Regions from separate parts of the Pseudomonas sp. FSO-7 genome, predicted to be linked through region 3. Evidence: predicted binding sites of a transcription regulator. Region 3 holds the regulator's gene; each other region holds the start of a gene.

Region 1 (4,345 bases), 2.1 Mb from region 3:
TTCATCAGTGGCCTGGCGGGTACGGGACGCCAGGCTGCGAACTTCATCGGCCACCACGGCGAAACCACGGCCTTGCTCGCCGGCGCGGGCGGCTTCGATGGCGGCGTTCAAGGCCAGCAGGTTGGTCTGCTCGGCAATCGAGGTGATGACCCCCACGATGCCGCCGATTTCCTGGGAGCGCTGGCCCAGGGTATTGATGACCGTGGCCGTGCTGTTCAGCGCACCGGCGATTTGTTCCAGAGACGACGACGCTTCGTCCATCGAGGTCCGACCAATATGGGTTTGTTGGGCGTTTTCCTGGGCCAGGCGCTCGGTGTTGCCCATGTTGTCGGCAATGTTCAAGGAAGTCGCACTGAACTCTTCCACCGCGCCAGCCATGCTGGTGATTTCGCCGGATTGCTGCTCCATGCCTTCGTACGCCCCGCTGGACAACCCGGACAGGGCCTGGGCGCGACTGTTGACCTCCTGGGAGGCCTTGCGGATGTTCTCGACCATGGTCGACAGGGCCTGGCTCATCTGGTTGAAGGCGCGGGCCAACTGACCAATTTCGTCATGGCTCGACACGTTCAGGCGCACGCTCAGGTCACCGGCGCCCAACGCTTCGGCCTGGCGTACCAGATCACCCAGCGGTGCCAGTTTGCTACGCAACAACCACATTGCCGAACCGACCGCCAACAGCATCGCCAACAGGCTGCCAATGGCCAGTTGCGTGCCGACGCTCCAGGTCACGGCGCGGATCTCGGGTTTCGGCATGCTCGCCACCACCGCCCACGGCCCACCCTCGAACGGCACGGCAACGCTGTAGAAGTCTTCAGCGGTATCGGCCCAGAACGCGCCCTTGCCCGGCTTTTTGATCAAGGCCGTGGTGGCCGCGGTAGCGTTGTCCAGCGCCTGTACGCCGGCGGGCGGCACCAGCCATTTGTTTTGTTCGTCCAGCAGCGCCAGGGAACCGGTCTGGCCGATACGGAAACGCTTGAGGTTTTCGAACTGCGCATTCTGCGCATCGGTGTAGTCAAAGCCTACGTACAACACGGCAATGATCTTGCCGCTGCTGTCGCGTACGGGCGTGTACTGCGACATGTAGAAGCGCCCGAAAAGCAGGGCCCGACCGATGTAGCTCTGCCCACTGATCACCGGACCGTAGGCCGGGCCGGCGCGGTCGAGCACGGTGCCGATGGCCCGCGTACCGTCCTGTTTGCTGACGGAGGTACTGACGCGGATGAAATCGTCGCCGCTGCGCACGAATACCGTGGCCACCCCGGCGGTCATCGCTTTGAAGTCGTCCACTTCCTTGAAGTTGTTGTTCAACACTTCGCTGCCCAGGTTCAAGCCTGGGGTTTGTACGCCCGCCACCGTCACCGGCTGGTCCGGATGCACGCTCAGGCCCGCGCTGAAGCGCTTTTCGAACAGACCGGCCAACCGCTGGGTGCTCTCGCGCAGGGTGCTGTGGAAGGTATTGAGCTGGTCGGCCATCAGACGCGCTTCGCTGGCCAAGTGTTCTTCACGGGTGGCAAGGTTGGCAGTGTCCAGCGAACGCAAGGCGAAGACGGTACTGCCGGAGATCACGATCGCCAGTATCACGGCGAGGGCAAGGCCTAGCTGTGAGGCGATCCGGGCGCGGGGTTGAGACATGACGGCTCCTGGCCGAGAGACCGGATCATCCTGATCACGTCGCACGCTCGGCATTTTATTCGGGTGAGGTGTAAGTAGACCCTTTCTGAACGAGGGTTCCATCTTCACGGATTCGGCGGCAAAGCCAAATACTTGAGCGGTTTGGACGGATTAATGTCAAGTGGCTAGCACGCCAACTTCAACGTTTCAGCCCAGGCGCTGTACATCGGGCAATTGCATGGCCTTGACCTCGCCCTGGAGAAAGTCGCTGAGCCGGCGCAAACGTTCACCTCCCGGCCGGGTTTTCGGCCAGACCAGGTAATAGTGTTCACCGCTGGCGACAGCCGTCGGCCAGGGCAGGCTCAGGCGCCCTTGGGCAACGTCCTCGGCCACCATCAGGAGGTCACCCATGGAGACCCCATAGCCACGTGCCGCCGCGATCATGCCCAACTCCAGGGTATCGAATACCTGTCCCCCCTTGAGCGAGACCTTGTCGGACAGGCCCATGCGTTGCAGCCAGTTGCGCCAGTCCCGGCGATCCGGCGTCGGGTGCAGCAGTTCAGCACTGGCCAAACGCGCCACCTTCCTGGTGGGCCTGGGTTGCTATTGGCTGATCGGCGCGCCGTCGGCGTGGTGGATGGCGTTCCACCTGAACTGGGGACCGACCGGTGTCTGGTGGGGCCTGGCCCTTGGGCTGGCCTGCGCGGCCGTGAGCTTGACCTTGGCGTTTGAATGGAAGATGAAGCGGATGATCAGGCGTGAACCCGGGCAACAGGGTTTCGAGGTCGTTCAGACTGAATGAGCTTCCCTTGCGGGAGCGAGCTTGCTCGCGATGGCGATAGGCCTGTCACATCGACTTTGACTGACACACCACTATCGCGAGCAAGCTCGCTCCCACAGGGTTTTGGGTCAGCTCATTTCCAGTATGGACTGCTGATCGCCGTCAAATGTCAGGTACTCCACCAACTCCAGCAACGGCAACGGCTTGCTGATCAGGAAGCCCTGCACCTGGTCGCAACCGAAACCGCGTAGCAGGTCCAGTTGTTCCCGGGTTTCCACACCTTCGGCCACCACCTCCAGGTTGAGGTTGTGGGCCAGGTTGATCATGGCGTGCACCAGTTTGCGGTTCTCTTCGCGCTGCTCCATGCCGCCGACGAAGCTCTTGTCGATCTTGAGCAAGGCGATTGGCAGGCTGTTGAGGTGCACGAACGAGGAGAACCCGGTGCCGAAGTCGTCCAGGGAGAAGCGCACCCCCAGGCGGCCCAGGGCATCCATGGTCTGCTTGACCAGTTCGCTGCGGCGCATGACGGCGGTTTCGGTGAGTTCGAACTCCAGCCATTGCGCCTCGACCCCCCGCTCGGCAATCAGCCGGCTCAAGGTCGGCAGCAACTGGCTGTCCTGGAACTGCCGGAACGACAGGTTGACCGCCATGTGCAACGGCGCCAGTCCCCGCTCGCGCAGGGCCTGCATGTCCCGTAGCGCCCGGGAAATCACCCAGTAGCCCAGCGGCACGATCAGGCCGCTCTGTTCGGCCAGCGGCACGAACTCACTCGGTGGCAGCAAGCCGCGTTCGCCGTGACGCCAGCGCACCAGGGCTTCGAGGCCGACGATGTGACCGCCATCGAGGTCCAGACGCGGTTGGTAATGCAGTTCCAGCTCGTCGCGGCGCAGTGCCCGGCGCAGTTCGCTTTCCAGGTCGGCAAGGCTGCGGGCATTGCGATTGATGCGCTCGTTGAAGATATGAAAGGTGCAGCCCTGGGTACTCTTGGCCTGCTGCATGGCGATGTGGGCATGCCACATCAGCGGATCGGCGCCAGCCTGGGCGCGCGCATGGGCAACACCCAGGCTGCAGCCGATCAGCAGGCTTTCGCCGTCCACCCAATAGGGTTCGGCCAAAGCTTCGGTAATCCGCTCGGCCATCCACTCGGCCCGCTGCGGTGCGCGACGGGTGTCGATCAGCAAGGCGAATTCATCACTGCCCAGCCGCGCCAATTGATCGCCAGCTTCGAGCGAACCCTTGAGCCGCGACACCACTTGCAAGATCAGGCGGTCGCCGGCCTGGTGGCCGAGGGCGTCGTTGGCGTGGCGAAAGTTGTCCAGGTCCAGGTGACCGAGCGCCAGGCCACGGCCATCGTTTTCCGCCAGGCGCGCCGCCAGCAAGGTCTGAAAGCCCTGGCGATTGGCAATGCCCGTCAACGGGTCCTGTTCGGCGAGGCGCTGCAAGGTGTTTTCCAGCACGCCGCGCTCGCGCACATGGCGCAGGCAACGACGCAGGGTCGCACTGTCGAGCACGTCGCGCACCAGCCAGTCACTGACGCCGTCGGGGGCAGCCGCCGGCTCGTGCTCAAGCAGCAGGATGGTCGGCAGGCTGCAACGGCCCGGCGCCGGTTGCAACGCCGCAACGGTCAACAACACCGCGTTGCGATTGTCTTCGAACAGGCTGCTGACTGACTCCCAGTTCGGGGCGCTGATCAACACGACCGAGGGCCCCAAGGGCACCAGGCACTCGCGCAAAATTGCTGACCACTCTGGCTCATGGGCCAATAACAGCAAACGCAAGGGTTCGACAGGCGTTGACAAGCTGACTCCCTAGACTCTGCAAGGTGGTAGGCGCCGGGCATTATGACCTGCCGATGGGCAATGACCAATGCCAATGGTTCTCAAACACGTGCTTTCGGCGGTTTTTTCAGCTCGAAATGCTACGCAAGACCCCATAGGCTCCACATCCTGCGTG
Region 2 (4,345 bases), 1.2 Mb from region 3:
GGGTTTCGTCCAGCGGGCGGGCGCCGTCTTTCAGGGCGCGGGTGAAGAAGGCGTTGAAGTGCTCATACGCTGTCAGGTCTTCCACCAGGGCCTGGGACATGTCCACTTGATAGCGCTTGGCAAACCACGCGGTGAAGGCGTTCTTGAACCAGCGCACGCGGCATTCGGCAATGCAACCGGCCAACCGCGACAACAGGTGGTGGGGCAGCAGGTATTGAGTGAGGATGAACAAACGGTTTTTCATTAACTGTCCTTAAGAACCTTCAAAGCTCGATGGGCGTGTCGGGGTGGTTGCCCCATTCGCCCCAGGAACCGGCATAGCCTTTGACCCGTGGATAACCGAGCGCTTTGGCCACCAGGTAGGTGAAGCCAGAGCGGTGGTGAGTCTGGCAGTGGGTGATGACTTCTTTGTCAGGCGTGATGCCCAATTGTTCAAGGATCTGCGCCATGTCCTTACGGATGCGCAGGTTGCGCGCCGGGTCCATGCCGGCCGTCCATTCGAAATTGACCGCGCCCGGAATGTGTCCGCCCCGGGCTGCGACGACTTTCTCGCCGGAGTATTCCAGCGGGCCGCGAGCGTCCCAGATGGCCAGGTCGGCGGCACCGAGACGGCTTTGCAGGTATTCGCGGGTGGCGGTGGGGGCTTCGTGCAGCGTCAGGCTGACCGGGCCCGCCACGGGCGCAGGGACGTCGACGGACACCGGCAGGCCTTCGTCCAGCCACGACAGCAAGCCGCCATCGAGGTAGTGGTAGTTCGAGTGGCCGATCACGTCCAGCAGCCAGATAAACCGCCCGGCCCAGCCGCCGCCTTCATCGTCATAGACCACGTAGACCGCATCCGGGTGGTGCCCGAGTTCGCCGAACAGGGCTTCCAGGTCGGCCTTGGCCGGCAGCAGGCCGGGCGCCGGTGGTTGGCCGAGCTGGGTGCGTTTGGGGTCGACGAAGCGTGCGCCGGGAATATGCCCGGTGCTGTAGCGGGCGGCGCTGGTCAGGTCCACCAGAATCAGTTCGCGGGCGTCGAGGCGTGGCAGCAGTTCGCTCGGTTCGATCACCAGCGGCAAGCCAGAGAAGTCAGGCATGTGAGGTCTCCAGGGGCGCAAAGGGAAAGGATTGTAGCAAGTTCAGCGACCGCGGTTGGTAAAGGTATGCAGGGCCCTTTCGATGCATTGCACGGTTTTGCCGAAGGCTTGCACGGTGATATCCGAGAACGGCCCGCCGCCCTGGTCCACCGCCACCAGCATGATCACCCGGCCATTGCAGGTCAGTGAGCGCAACAGCAGGTGTTCACCGTGGAACAGGCTGCGCAGGCCCGGCGGCAGCAGCGCCGAAAACTGTGCGTTGTTGTCCGGGTTCAGGCGAACCTGGCCCTGCTGGGCCAGCAACCGCTGCAATATTTTGCTCTGGCTGATGGTAAAGCTCATGGCCGCGGCTTCCTTGGGCAAACCGGCGGTCTGGTGTACGCGCACGCTGGTCTGGCTGCGGTCGGCCATCAGGATCATCACCCGGCGCATGCCGCAGGCCACCAGGACGTCCCGTGCCGAAGTGGTCAGGTGCATGGCATTGCGAAAGGGGCTCGGCTCCACCAGCATGGCGGAACATTGCTTGCGCCACTGGCTCAGGTCTTGGGCGCTGGGCGGTGCGGCGGGCAGCAAACCGGGGTGGATGCGGCGGCTGCCCGCAGGCCAGATCAGCGCCACGGCGGGGTGCCAGAGGTCCGGCATGGCGTGATGATGGGCGCTGTTGGCCGCTTGTTGGTGCAATTGTTGCTGGACCTCATCCATCGACATCTGCAGATACAAACTGGTGAGGTACTGCCAGCGGGTGATAGCGGGGCTGTCCCAGGCCTGTTGTGCGGCCAGTGCCAGGCCGTTGGCCAGCAACACGGTGTTGGCCGGCTGGTTGAGCCAGCGCCGCAGGATCGGGTCGTCGTCCAGGCGATTCTGCTGACGCAGCGGGTGTTCGCTGTCCCGGGCGATGCGCAGGACTTTCACCAGCTCGCGGCGTTCATTGAGCAGCAGGCGATAACCTTGCGCCACCCAGACGGGCAAGCGCCAGGTCTCCACCAGCGCCAGGCAGATTTCCAGCAGGCGGACGCCGAACAGCTCGCGCTCCACCTTGAGCGCAGGCTCGCCTTTATGGAAAACCCGCAACTCCCACTCCCCCAGCAATCGCGGGTGGGTCAGGGCCAGGGGCCAGAGCGGCGACAGAAACAACAGGCTGCCCCAATGTATGTCTTGCCACAGCCGCGCCAGGCGGCTGGCAAAAAAACCATTGGCCTGTTGCGTGGCGTGCTGGCTGATCAACTGCAACTGGCGCAAGGCGATGGGTATTTCATGCCCCGGCAACGACGGCAGGCGGGCGAGTAGCTCCTCGGTACGCTTGAGGCCGAGGCGGTTGATGGCCACTTCGAGGTTTTCCGCGGGTTCTGCAAGGCTGCCATGGGTGTGATGGTTGGCTTCGCGGATGACGCTCAGGGCCAGTGCGGGGCTGTCCTGCATCAGGTCGGCGATGTCGCGCAATGAGCGGCGGCTGTCGGCAAGGGCCTTGCAGACCAGGTCGTGGCTGGCCTGGGGCACTGGCAGATGCACGCCGTTGAGCAGCTTTACCCAGCCCTCGAGGGTGGTCGGTCGGGGTGTTGGAACCTTGGTTTCGTTAGTCATGGCTGGACGTGATCATCGTATGAATTCTCTACGCCCGGCACGGGGCAAATTGGCTTTTCGCCAGAACAGCCTATAGTCTGGCGCAGTTTTGCCGATAAGTAGAAGAAGAGATTTTTCAGCTTCCGAATATGACCTTGAACCCGACTTAAATAAGTACTTTCTATCTATGGCTAAAATTATCGGCATCATTGTCGTGTTCGCGAGCGTACTCGGCGGATACGTACTCTCCCATGGCAAGATTGCCGCCCTGATCCAGCCCTTCGAGGTGTTGATCATCGGTGGCGCGGCCCTCGGTGCATTTCTGCAGGCCAACCCAGGCTATATGACGATGCATGTGCTCAAGAAATCCTTGAGCATGTTCGGCTCGCGTTTCAGCCACACCTTCTACCTCGAGGTGCTGGGGCTGATCTACGAGATCCTCAACAAGAGCCGCCGCGAAGGCATGATGGCGATCGAGGGCGATATCGAAGACGCCGCCGCCAGCCCGATTTTCGCCAAGTACCCCTCGGTGCTGAAGGATGAACGCATGACGGCGTTCATCTGTGATTACCTGCGCATCATGTCGTCCGGCAACATGGCCCCCCATGAGCTCGAAGGTCTGTTCGACATGGAGCTGTACAGCCTCAAGGAAGACCTGGAGCACCCGTCCCACGCGGTCAACGGTATCGCCGACGGCATGCCTGGCTTCGGTATCGTCGCGGCGGTATTGGGGATCGTGGTGACCATGGCGTCCCTGGGCGATGGCGACCAGAAATCCATCGGCCTGCACGTCGGTGCGGCACTGGTGGGGACCTTCTTCGGTATTTTGGCCGCGTACGGTTTCTTCGGTCCGCTGGCCCATTCCCTGGCCCACGATGCCAAGGAAGAACTCAACGTCTACGAAGCCATCAAGGCGTCCCTGGTGGCCTCGGCCTCGGGCATGCCGCCATCGCTGGCGGTGGAGTTCGGTCGCAAGGTCCTGTACCCGGCGCACCGTCCAAGCTTCGCCGAGCTGGAACAAGCGGTTCGCGGTCGTTAAGTTATGGAAAATAATCAACCGATCATCGTCAAGCGCGTCAAGCGCATAGCCGGCGGGCATCACGGGGGCGCTTGGAAAATCGCCTTCGCCGACTTCGCAACGGCGATGATGGCGTTCTTCCTGGTGCTGTGGCTGCTGTCCACGGCCACCCCGGAACAGAAGATCGCCATCGCCGGTTACTTCAAGGACCCGGTCGGCTTTTCCGAAAGCGGCACGCCCTACATCATCGACCTGGGCGGTTCGCCGACCCTGGCGCCGGAAAACACCCTCAATCCCGAGGTCAAGTCCCAGCCCCAGCCGGACAAGGTGACGGTGGATTCCGAGCAGGTCGAAGGCATGGCCGAACAGGTCGAGCGCGAGCGCCTGGAGTTGCTGTTGCAGGAGTTGCAGAACAAGGTCGAAGAGAATCCGCAACTGCAGAAATTCAAGGACCAGATCCTGTTCGAGATCACGCCGAATGGCCTGCGCATCCAGATCATGGACGCTGATAACCGGCCAATGTTCGACTCTGGCAGCGCGCGCCTGAAACCGTATTTCGAAGACATCCTGCTGGCCATGGCCGACACCATCAAGGCGGTGCCGAACAAGATCAGTATCAGCGGTCACACCGATGCCAAGCCTTACGTTGGCAAAGGCGATTTCGGTAACTGGGAATTGTCGGCCAACC
Region 3 (4,345 bases):
TGGCCATCAACACCAGTTTGAGCAGGTTGCTTTCCACTTCGGTGACCAACTGGGTCACACGCTTGATCACCTGGCCGGTCAGGTCTTGATAGTCCTGGGCCAGCAGAATGTCGTTGAGGTTGCTTGCCACGGCGCGGTTCTCGGTGCTGCTGCGCGCCAGGAAACCGTCGACCCGACGGGCCAGCTCCCGAAACTCTTCAGCACCGACTTCGCGACGCATGAACCGGCCCCAGTCGGTGCTCAAGGCCTGAGCCTCTTCGCTCAGGCCGTTGACCAGCGGCGTCGCGCTCTCCACCAGGTCCATGGTGCGGTTGGCCGCGGCTTCGGTCAGCTTGACCACATACCCCAGGCGCTCGGTGGCGTCGGTGATCTGGGAGACTTCCTCGGCCTGCGGCATGTGCGGGTCGATCTGGAAATTGACAATCGCGCTGTGCAGTTCACGCGTGAGCTTGCCCACTTCCTGATACAGACCGCGGTCACGGGTCTGGTTGAGCTCATGGATCATTTGAACCGCATCGCCAAAACGACCTTTTTCAAGGCTGTCGACCAGTTCGCGGGCATGTTTTTTCAGGGTCGATTCGAAATCGCCCATTGAAGATTCGTTGTCCATAGCTCCCCCGTGGCGCCGTTAACCGATGCGTTCGAAGATTTTTTCGATCTTCTCTTTCAACGCCTGGGCCGTGAAGGGTTTGACCACATAGCCGTTTACACCGGCCTGGGCCGCTTCGATGATCTGCTCGCGCTTGGCTTCGGCAGTGACCATCAGCACCGGAAGGTGCTTGAGTTTTTCGTCGGCACGCACCTGGCGCAGCAGGTCGATACCGGTCATGCCCGGCATGTTCCAGTCGGTAACCAGAAAATCGAAGTTGCCACTGTGCAACATCGGGAGCGCAGTGGTCCCGTCATCTGCTTCGGCCGTGTTGGTGAACCCAAGGTCACGCAACAGGTTTTTAATGATCCGCCGCATCGTTGAGAAGTCATCAACGATGAGGATTTTCATGTTCTTGTCCAATTCGACCTCCAAGCAGTCTTAAACGCGCCCAGCACCTGGACGCGCCATTTCAATCAATCCGGCACAACACTCGACAACGGTCTGGAGCACAACGGATGGAGACTGGCGCAGTACCTGCCAGGCCAGCCTCGTCGCAGTGTCCCCACACTGCCTGTCAACGCGCTCGCCACTCCCCCAAACGCCCCCGCAAACGGGCCGCGCACTGGCTGTGTAACTGGCTGACCCGCGATTCACTGACCCCCAGGACCTCACCGATTTCCTTGAGGTTCAGCTCTTCGTCGTAGTACAGCGCCAAGACCAGCCGCTCACGCTCCGGCAAATTGGCAATCGCCTCCGCCAGCGCGCTCTGGAAACGCTCATCTTCCAGGTCACGCGACGGCTCCATGTGAGCACTCGCGTTATCCTCGTGCAGCCCTTCGTGTTCGCCGTCCTGCAACAGGTCGTCGAAACTGAACAGGCGGCTGCCCAAGGTATCGTTCAAAATCCCGTAATAATCGTCGAGACTCAACTGGAGTTCGGCCGCAACTTCGTGATCTTTAGCGTCACGCCCGGTTTTCGCTTCAATTGCGCGAATCGCGTCACTGACCATACGGGTATTGCGGTGCACCGAACGCGGCGCCCAATCGCCCTTGCGGACTTCATCGAGCATCGCCCCGCGAATGCGAATACCGGCATAGGTCTCGAAACTGGCGCCTTTGCTGGCGTCGTATTTGTTCGACACTTCAAGCAGGCCGATCATGCCGGCCTGGATCAAGTCCTCGACCTGGACACTGGCCGGCAACCGCGCCAGCAAGTGGTAGGCGATACGCTTGACCAATGGCGCGTAACGCTCGATCAGTTCGTATTGGGCGTCCCGTGCCGATTTTTTGTAGAGATGGTTGTAACCGCTGGCTGTCATAGCACGGGCCCTGCTGTTTGTTGCACAAGACGCTCGACGAAAAATTCCAGATGCCCGCGGGGGTTGGCCGGCAGGGGCCAGGTATCGACCTTCTGGGCGATCGCCTTGAACGCCAGCGCGCACTTGGAACGTGGAAAAGCTTCATAAACGGCACGTTGCTTCTGGACGGCCTTGCGTACGCTTTCGTCGTACGGCACGGCGCCGACGTATTGCAGGGCGACGTCCAGGAAGCGATCGGTGACCTTGGTCAACTTGGCGAACAGGTTGCGTCCTTCCTGCGGGCTCTGGGCCATGTTGGCCAGGACGCGGAAGCGGTTCATGCCATAGTCGCGGTTCAGCAGTTTGATCAGGGCGTAGGCGTCGGTGATGGACGTCGGTTCGTCGCAGACCACCAGCAGCACTTCCTGGGCGGCGCGGACGAAACTGACAACCGAGTCGCCGATGCCGGCGGCAGTGTCAATCACCAGCACATCGAGGTTGTCGCCGATGTCGCTGAAGGCCTGGATCAGGCCCGCATGCTGCGCCGGGGTCAGGTGAACCATGCTCTGGGTGCCGGAGGCAGCGGGCACGATGCGAATCCCGCCCGGCCCCTGCAAGAGCACGTCGCGCAGTTCGCAACGGCCTTCGATCACGTCCGCCAGGGTGCGTTTGGGGGTAAGCCCCAGCAGCACGTCGACGTTCGCCAGGCCCAGGTCGGCGTCCAGCAGCATGACCCGTCGGCCAAGCTCTGCCAGAGCCAGGGACAAGTTCACTGACACGTTAGTCTTCCCGACGCCACCTTTGCCGCCGGTCACCGCGATCACCTGTACGGGATGCATGCTGCCCATGTTCGTTCTTTACCTTGTCTTCTTAGACGGAGGCCACATTACTGGCTGCGCGTTCGCATAAGGAACAATGCATGGCAGACCATCGATGTAGGTACAAAAAATATTCATGATTACCTCAGCCGACCTGTTTGGTCGGGCTGTGGTAGATGTCAGCGAACATGTCAGCCATGGCTTCTTCGCTGGGTTCTTCCTGCATTTGCACACTCACGGCACGACTGACCAGTTGATGACGGCGCGGCAGATGCAAATCATCCGGGATCCGCGGCCCATCGGTCAGGTAGGCCACCGGCAGTTCATGACCGATCGCCAGGCTCAACACCTCGCCCAGGCTGGCCGTTTCGTCCAGCTTAGTCAGGATGCAGCCGGCCAGCCCGCAGCGTTTGTAGCTGTGGTACGCGGCGGTTAGAACCTGTTTCTGGCTGGTGGTTGCCAACACGAGATAATTTTTTGACTTGATGCCGCGTCCGGCCAGGCTTTCGAGCTGCATGCGCAGGGCCGGATCGCTGGCTTGCAGGCCCGCGGTATCGATCAGCACGACGCGTTTGCGCAGCAGCGGTTCCAGCGCCTGGGCCAGGGATTGGCCCGGATCCACATGGGTCACCGACACATTGAGGATCCGGCCCAGGGTCTTGAGTTGTTCCTGGGCACCGATGCGGAAACTGTCCATGCTCACCAGGGCGATGCTCTGGGCGCCGTACTTGAGCACATAACGGGCGGCGAGCTTGGCCAGGGTGGTGGTCTTGCCCATGCCGGCAGGGCCGACCATGGCAATCACCCCGCCCTCTTCCAGTGGCTCGACTTCCGGCGTGGCGATCATCCGCGCCAGGTGCGCCAGCAACATGCGCCAGGCCTGGCGCGGCTCTTCGATACCATTGATCAGCGCCAGCAGGTCCCGGGACAACGGGCCGGACAAGCCGATGCGTTGCAGGCGACGCCACAGGTTGGCCTGGGCCGGACGGCTGCCTTGCAACTGGTTCCAGGCCAGGGAGCCGAGTTGGACTTCCATCAGCTCGCGCAGGCTGTTGAGTTCGAAGCGCATCGAGTCCAGGGTGCGCGGGTCGACTCCGCGGGCAGGCGCGGCGGGTGCCGGCTCCGGACGACGTGGTTCGGCCTTGGCCTGCTCGATCAGCGGCTCGGCAGCGGTCAACGGCAGGCCGGCGGTCAGCGGCTGACCGGCGAACAATTGACGATTGGTGCCTGCGGCACCCTCGCCTTCGCTGCTGCGCAGGCTCAGTTCGGCCTGGGCGCTGGCGATGCGCGATTGGGTCTTGCGCAGCTCATCTTCGAGTTCCATGTTCGGAACCCGTGGGGCCAGCGCAGACAGTTTGTAATCCAGGGCCGCCGTCAGCTCGACACCGCCGGCGATACGACGGTTGCCAATGATGGCTGCTTCAGCGCCCAGCTCGTCACGAACCAGTTTCATGGCCTGACGCATGTCGGCGGCGAAAAAACGCTTCACTTGCATAAACCACTACCTCAGCCGTTGGGCCCTACTGTCGCAACGATGGTCACTTGCTTGTTGTCCGGTATTTCCTGGTACGCCAGCACATGCAGCCCCGGGACCGCGAGGCGCCCGAATCGCGAGAGCATCGCGCGAATCGGACCGGC
Region 4 (4,345 bases), 1.8 Mb from region 3:
CGCCTCGGCGCCCGGTTGCTCCAGCGCACCACCCGCCAGTTGAAATTGACCGCGGTCGGCGAACCTTATCTGCGCCATTGCCAGGCCATGTTGCTGGAGGCCGAGATGGCCGACGAAGCGGTGGCGAGCATGTCCAGCGAGCCCCGCGGCCGATTGCGGGTATCGAGCCCGGTGGGCCTGGCCCACCAGTTCCTGCCGGTGGTGATCGAAACCTTCCTGGCGAAATACCCCTTGGTGCAATTGGAAATGACCCTGCTCAACCGCCGGGTGGACCTGATCGGCGAAGGCATCGACGTGGCGTTGCGCGTGCGCGACCTGGGGGACGAAGACCCGCTGTTGATGACCCGGCGTTTGCGCCGGGCACGCCTGATGCTGGTCGCCAGCCCGGCCTTCGTCGAAGGACGACGGGTCGAAACCCCGGATGATCTCAAGCCCTTGCCGGTGCTAGGGGCGCTGGAAGCCGATCGCCTGGTGCATCTGCGTCTGGTCAAGGCCGATGGGCAGCAGGTCGAGCTGAGCCTGGAAGCCCGCCTGGGCATCGACGACTTCATTGTGCGCCGGGCCTGCACCCTCGCCGGCCTGGGTTTCACTTTATTGCCGAGCATGTATTGCGAGCAGGAATTGCGCGACGGCACACTGGTGGAACTGCTGCCTGGATGGTCGTTGCCCGACGGCTGGCTCCAGGCGGTCTACCCGCATCGGCGCGGCATGCTGCCGGCGGTGCGCGCCTGGATCGATCATTTGGTGGAAGCCTTCGAGGGCTGTGGAGAAAGAACGCTATGAGTTTGAGCGAAGAGGATGTCGCGCAGTTTTGCCTGGGCTTGCCCGGTGCCAGGGAAGACTACAAATGGGGCGGCGTGCGGGTGTTTTCCATAGCCGGGAACAAGATGTTCGCCCTGCAGGGCCTGCGGGGCGACTCGTTGGCGTTCAAGGTCGACAAGGACCTGTTCCTGGGTCATTGCGACCGCCCGGGCATTCATCCCGCGCCTTACCTGGCACGGGCCCAGTGGGTCATCATGCAGGTGCCCTACCCGCTGGGGGCCGAAGAACTGCGCAATTTGCTGCGCCGCTCTCATCAATTGGTGGTCAGCAAGTTGCCCAAGCGTACCCAGGTTGGGTTATTGCTGTAGTGGCGGCAGCGACTGAACCACCGCTATCGCGAGCAAGCTCGCTCCCACGCTAGGACAACGCCAACAGATAACCGCCCAGGAACAACTGGTCGATCCAGAACACCTGGTGCAACAGCACGATGAACCAGAACACCACTTGAAACGAGACTTTGCGGGTCTTGTGGCGAAACACCTGCTGGGCCAGCAAGGCGCCAGGCCAACCGCCGGCCAGCTCCAGTGCATGTAGCACGTTCTCGGGGGTGCGCCAGGCGTCGGCGCGCGCCTTGCGCTTGTCGCTCCAGTACAGCAGGAACGCCACCACGCTGACGACGCCATAGGCCGCCATCGGCACCCACGACACCGCCCTCAGCCCGAACAGCAGCGCGCCGAACAGCGGCAAGGCACAGAGCAGCGCAAACACCATCAGTTTGAGCCGCAGGTGCTGCACGGTGCCTTCAGCATTGTGCCCTGCACGTTTGCGGTTGCCTGAATCGTTCATGGCTTGGCGGCGGCCCAGTCCACCCAGCCGAACTGCCAGGTGGCCAGGATCAACAGGCCAAAGGCGATGCGATACCAGGCGAACACGGCGTAGCTGTGACTGGCGATGAACCGCAGCAGGCCCTTGACCGCGATCATGGCGAAAATGAACGCCGTGACGAAACCAATGGCGAACACCGGGAAATCCGCCGGGACGAACAGTTCGCGGTACTTGTAGCCCGAGTAGACGGCCGCGCCGACCATGGTGGGCATCGCCAGGAAGAACGAAAACTCGGTAGCGGTTTTACGCGACAGGCCGAACAGCAAGCCACCAATGATGGTCGCGCCGGAACGGGACGTGCCCGGGATCATCGCAATGCACTGGGCCAGGCCGACCTTCAACGCGTCCTTCCAGGAGATCTCGTCCACCGTTTCGGCGTGCACCTGGTGCTGGCGCTTTTCGGCCCAGAGCATCACCAGGCCACCCACCACCAGCGCGGCGGCGACGGTGATCGGGTTGAATAGATAGTGGTGGATCCAGTCGGCAAGCAGCACGCCCAGGACTACGGCGGGCATGAAAGCGATCAGCAGATTGGCGGTAAACCGGCGGGCGCCGGGTTGCGTCGGCAGGCCCAGTACCACGTCGAAGATCTTGCGCCGAAACTCCCAGACCACCGCGAGGATCGCGCCAAGCTGAATGATGATGTTGAATGCCATCGCTCGTTCGCCACCGAACTCGAGCAAGTCGGCGACAATGATCTGGTGCCCAGTGCTGGAAATCGGCAGAAATTCCGTCAAGCCTTCCACTACGCCAAGAATCAGTGCCGAAAAGGCGGTCCACAAATCCATTAATCCCCCAAAGAAGACGCTGTTCATGCAGGTCTTATCAATATTCAAGTGTCAAGCAGGTACACGCAGCGGCAGCACGATAACCGCGACCTTTCAAAAAAAACCAATGAAACATCAGAACAGGCTCAGGTTTTGCGCTGCGGGGCCGAAATCCTATCAGACAAGCCCTGATAACGCTGCCGCGTTATGACCCAGGTCAATCATGGATAGCCGCCAGGCGCTAAAGTGCCGGCCGTCGTTAATGACAAGAATAAGAAACCGGAGTGACAGCGTATGAATAGCTTGCGCAGTGTGTCGATCAGCCGACGCTTGTGGCTCATCCTGGTCGTGGCCATCGTGATGTTGTTCACGCTCGGCGCCTTTATGCTCAAGCAGATCCACACGGACCTGTATCAGGCCAAGGTGCAGAAGACCCAGCATGTGGTGCAGACCGCCAGTGGTGTACTGAGCTACTACCATGGGTTGGAAACCGCCGGCACCCTGACCCGCGAGGCAGCGCAGAAGCAAGCCCTCAGCGCCGTGCGAGGCCTGCGCTATGACCAGAGCGACTACTTCTGGATCAACGACCTGACGCCGGTCATGGTCATGCACCCGACCAACCCGAAGCTTGAAGGCCAGAACCTCTCGGCGATCCGCGACCCGAACGGTTTTGCGCTGTTCAACGAGATGGTCGCCATCGCCAAGGCCAAGGGTGCCGGGATCATCGATTACCTCTGGCCCAAGCCGGGCGCCGAAGCGCCGGTCGCCAAGACCTCCTACGTCAAACTGTTCGAACCGTGGGGCTGGATCATCGGTTCCGGCGTGTACGTGGACGACGTCCAGGCAGAATTCCAATCCCAGTTGATCAAGGCTTCGCTGATTGGCCTGGCGATCACCCTGGTCATGGGCCTTCTGCTGACTCTGATCGTGCGCAGCATCGTCCGTCCGCTTCAAGAAACCGTCAACGCCATGGCCAACATCGCCAGCGGCGAGAGCGATCTGACGCGCACCCTCGACACCCACGGCCAGGACGAAGTCACGCAACTGGCCCGGCATTTCAACGCGTTTACCGCCAAATTGCGCCAGGTGGTGAGCCAGTTGCAGGCCTCGGCCAGCGAGCTGGGGCAATCTTCCAGCGAATTGGGCAACGACGCGGCTCAAGCTCAGGAACGCAGCCAGCAACAGTCGCAACAAATGGAATTGGTGGCCACCGCGATCAACGAAGTGACCTATGGCGTGCAAGACGTGGCCAAGAACGCCGAGCACGCGGCCAGTGAGATGCGCGACGCCGAATCCCAGGCCCAGCAAGGCCAGGTCAACATCGATGGCAGCTTGCAGCAGATCGACCGCCTGTCCCAGACCATCGACCAGGCGGTGGAAGTGATTCGCACCCTGGCGAGTGAAAGCACCCAGATCGGCAGTGTGCTGGAGGTCATTCGCTCCATCGCCGAACAAACCAACCTGTTGGCCCTCAACGCCGCGATCGAAGCCGCCCGCGCCGGCGAGCAAGGTCGGGGCTTTGCGGTGGTCGCCGATGAAGTGCGGCTGCTGGCCCAGCGCACGCAAAAGTCCACCGCGGAGATCCAGGCGATGATCGAGCGCCTGCAAACCCATTCCGAAGCCGCTGTGAAAGTCATCGGCGACAGCAGCCGTGCCTCGCAACTGACCATCGAACAGGCGGGCCTGGCCGGTGCCAGCCTCAACGCCATCGGCCAGGCCCTGCGCAACCTCAACAGCCTGAACGCCTCCATCGCCAGCGCGACCCTGCAACAGGCCCATGTGGTGGAAGACATCAACCAGAACGTCACCCAGGCCGCCGGACTGTCCCACAGCACCGCCATGGCCGCCGAGCAATCCAGCCAGGCCAGCAGCCGCCTCAAGGCACTGAGTGAACAGTTGAACGGGTTGCTCAAGCAATTCCGAGTGTGAGG

The links. The regulator FliA, encoded in region 3, starts transcription of late flagellar genes. The targets are predictions, from matches to a motif close to CTAAAGTTTNNNNNNNNNNNGCCGNTAA.
Region 1: a site for FliA is predicted at 1,742-1,769, ahead of AC515T_RS28115 (methyl-accepting chemotaxis protein). Genes of this name have one in related genera too.
Region 2: a site for FliA is predicted at 2,731-2,758, ahead of motA (flagellar motor stator protein MotA). Genes of this name have one in related genera too.
Region 4: a site for FliA is predicted at 2,560-2,587, ahead of AC515T_RS16120 (methyl-accepting chemotaxis protein). Genes of this name have one in related genera too.

The regions. Positions count from the first base shown of each region.
Region 1 covers NZ_CM184193.1:6,374,444-6,378,788, forward strand. Annotated here, with positions in the region: gene AC515T_RS28115 (methyl-accepting chemotaxis protein) at 1-1,632, opposite strand, end outside; partial or broken gene AC515T_RS28120 (LysR substrate-binding domain-containing protein) at 1,819-2,187, opposite strand; partial or broken gene AC515T_RS28125 (NorM family multidrug efflux MATE transporter) at 2,189-2,413, shown strand; gene AC515T_RS28130 (putative bifunctional diguanylate cyclase/phosphodiesterase) at 2,521-4,191, opposite strand.
Region 2 covers NZ_CM184193.1:672,930-677,274, forward strand. Annotated here, with positions in the region: gene asd (archaetidylserine decarboxylase) at 1-244, opposite strand, end outside; gene rhdA (thiosulfate sulfurtransferase) at 264-1,079, opposite strand; gene AC515T_RS02885 (HDOD domain-containing protein) at 1,122-2,660, opposite strand; gene motA (flagellar motor stator protein MotA) at 2,827-3,678, shown strand; gene motB (flagellar motor protein MotB) at 3,682-4,345, shown strand, end outside.
Region 3 covers NZ_CM184193.1:1,857,016-1,861,360, reverse strand. Annotated here, with positions in the region: gene AC515T_RS08195 (protein phosphatase CheZ) at 1-610, opposite strand, end outside; gene AC515T_RS08190 (chemotaxis response regulator CheY) at 629-1,000, opposite strand; gene fliA (RNA polymerase sigma factor FliA) at 1,167-1,910, opposite strand; gene fleN (flagellar synthesis regulator FleN) at 1,907-2,737, opposite strand; gene flhF (flagellar biosynthesis GTPase FlhF) at 2,853-4,202, opposite strand; gene flhA (flagellar biosynthesis protein FlhA) at 4,214-4,345, opposite strand, start outside.
Region 4 covers NZ_CM184193.1:3,706,933-3,711,277, forward strand. Annotated here, with positions in the region: gene AC515T_RS16100 (LysR substrate-binding domain-containing protein) at 1-783, shown strand, start outside; gene AC515T_RS16105 (MmcQ/YjbR family DNA-binding protein) at 780-1,130, shown strand; gene AC515T_RS16110 (DUF1294 domain-containing protein) at 1,180-1,608, opposite strand; gene AC515T_RS16115 (undecaprenyl-diphosphate phosphatase) at 1,605-2,435, opposite strand; gene AC515T_RS16120 (methyl-accepting chemotaxis protein) at 2,709-4,343, shown strand.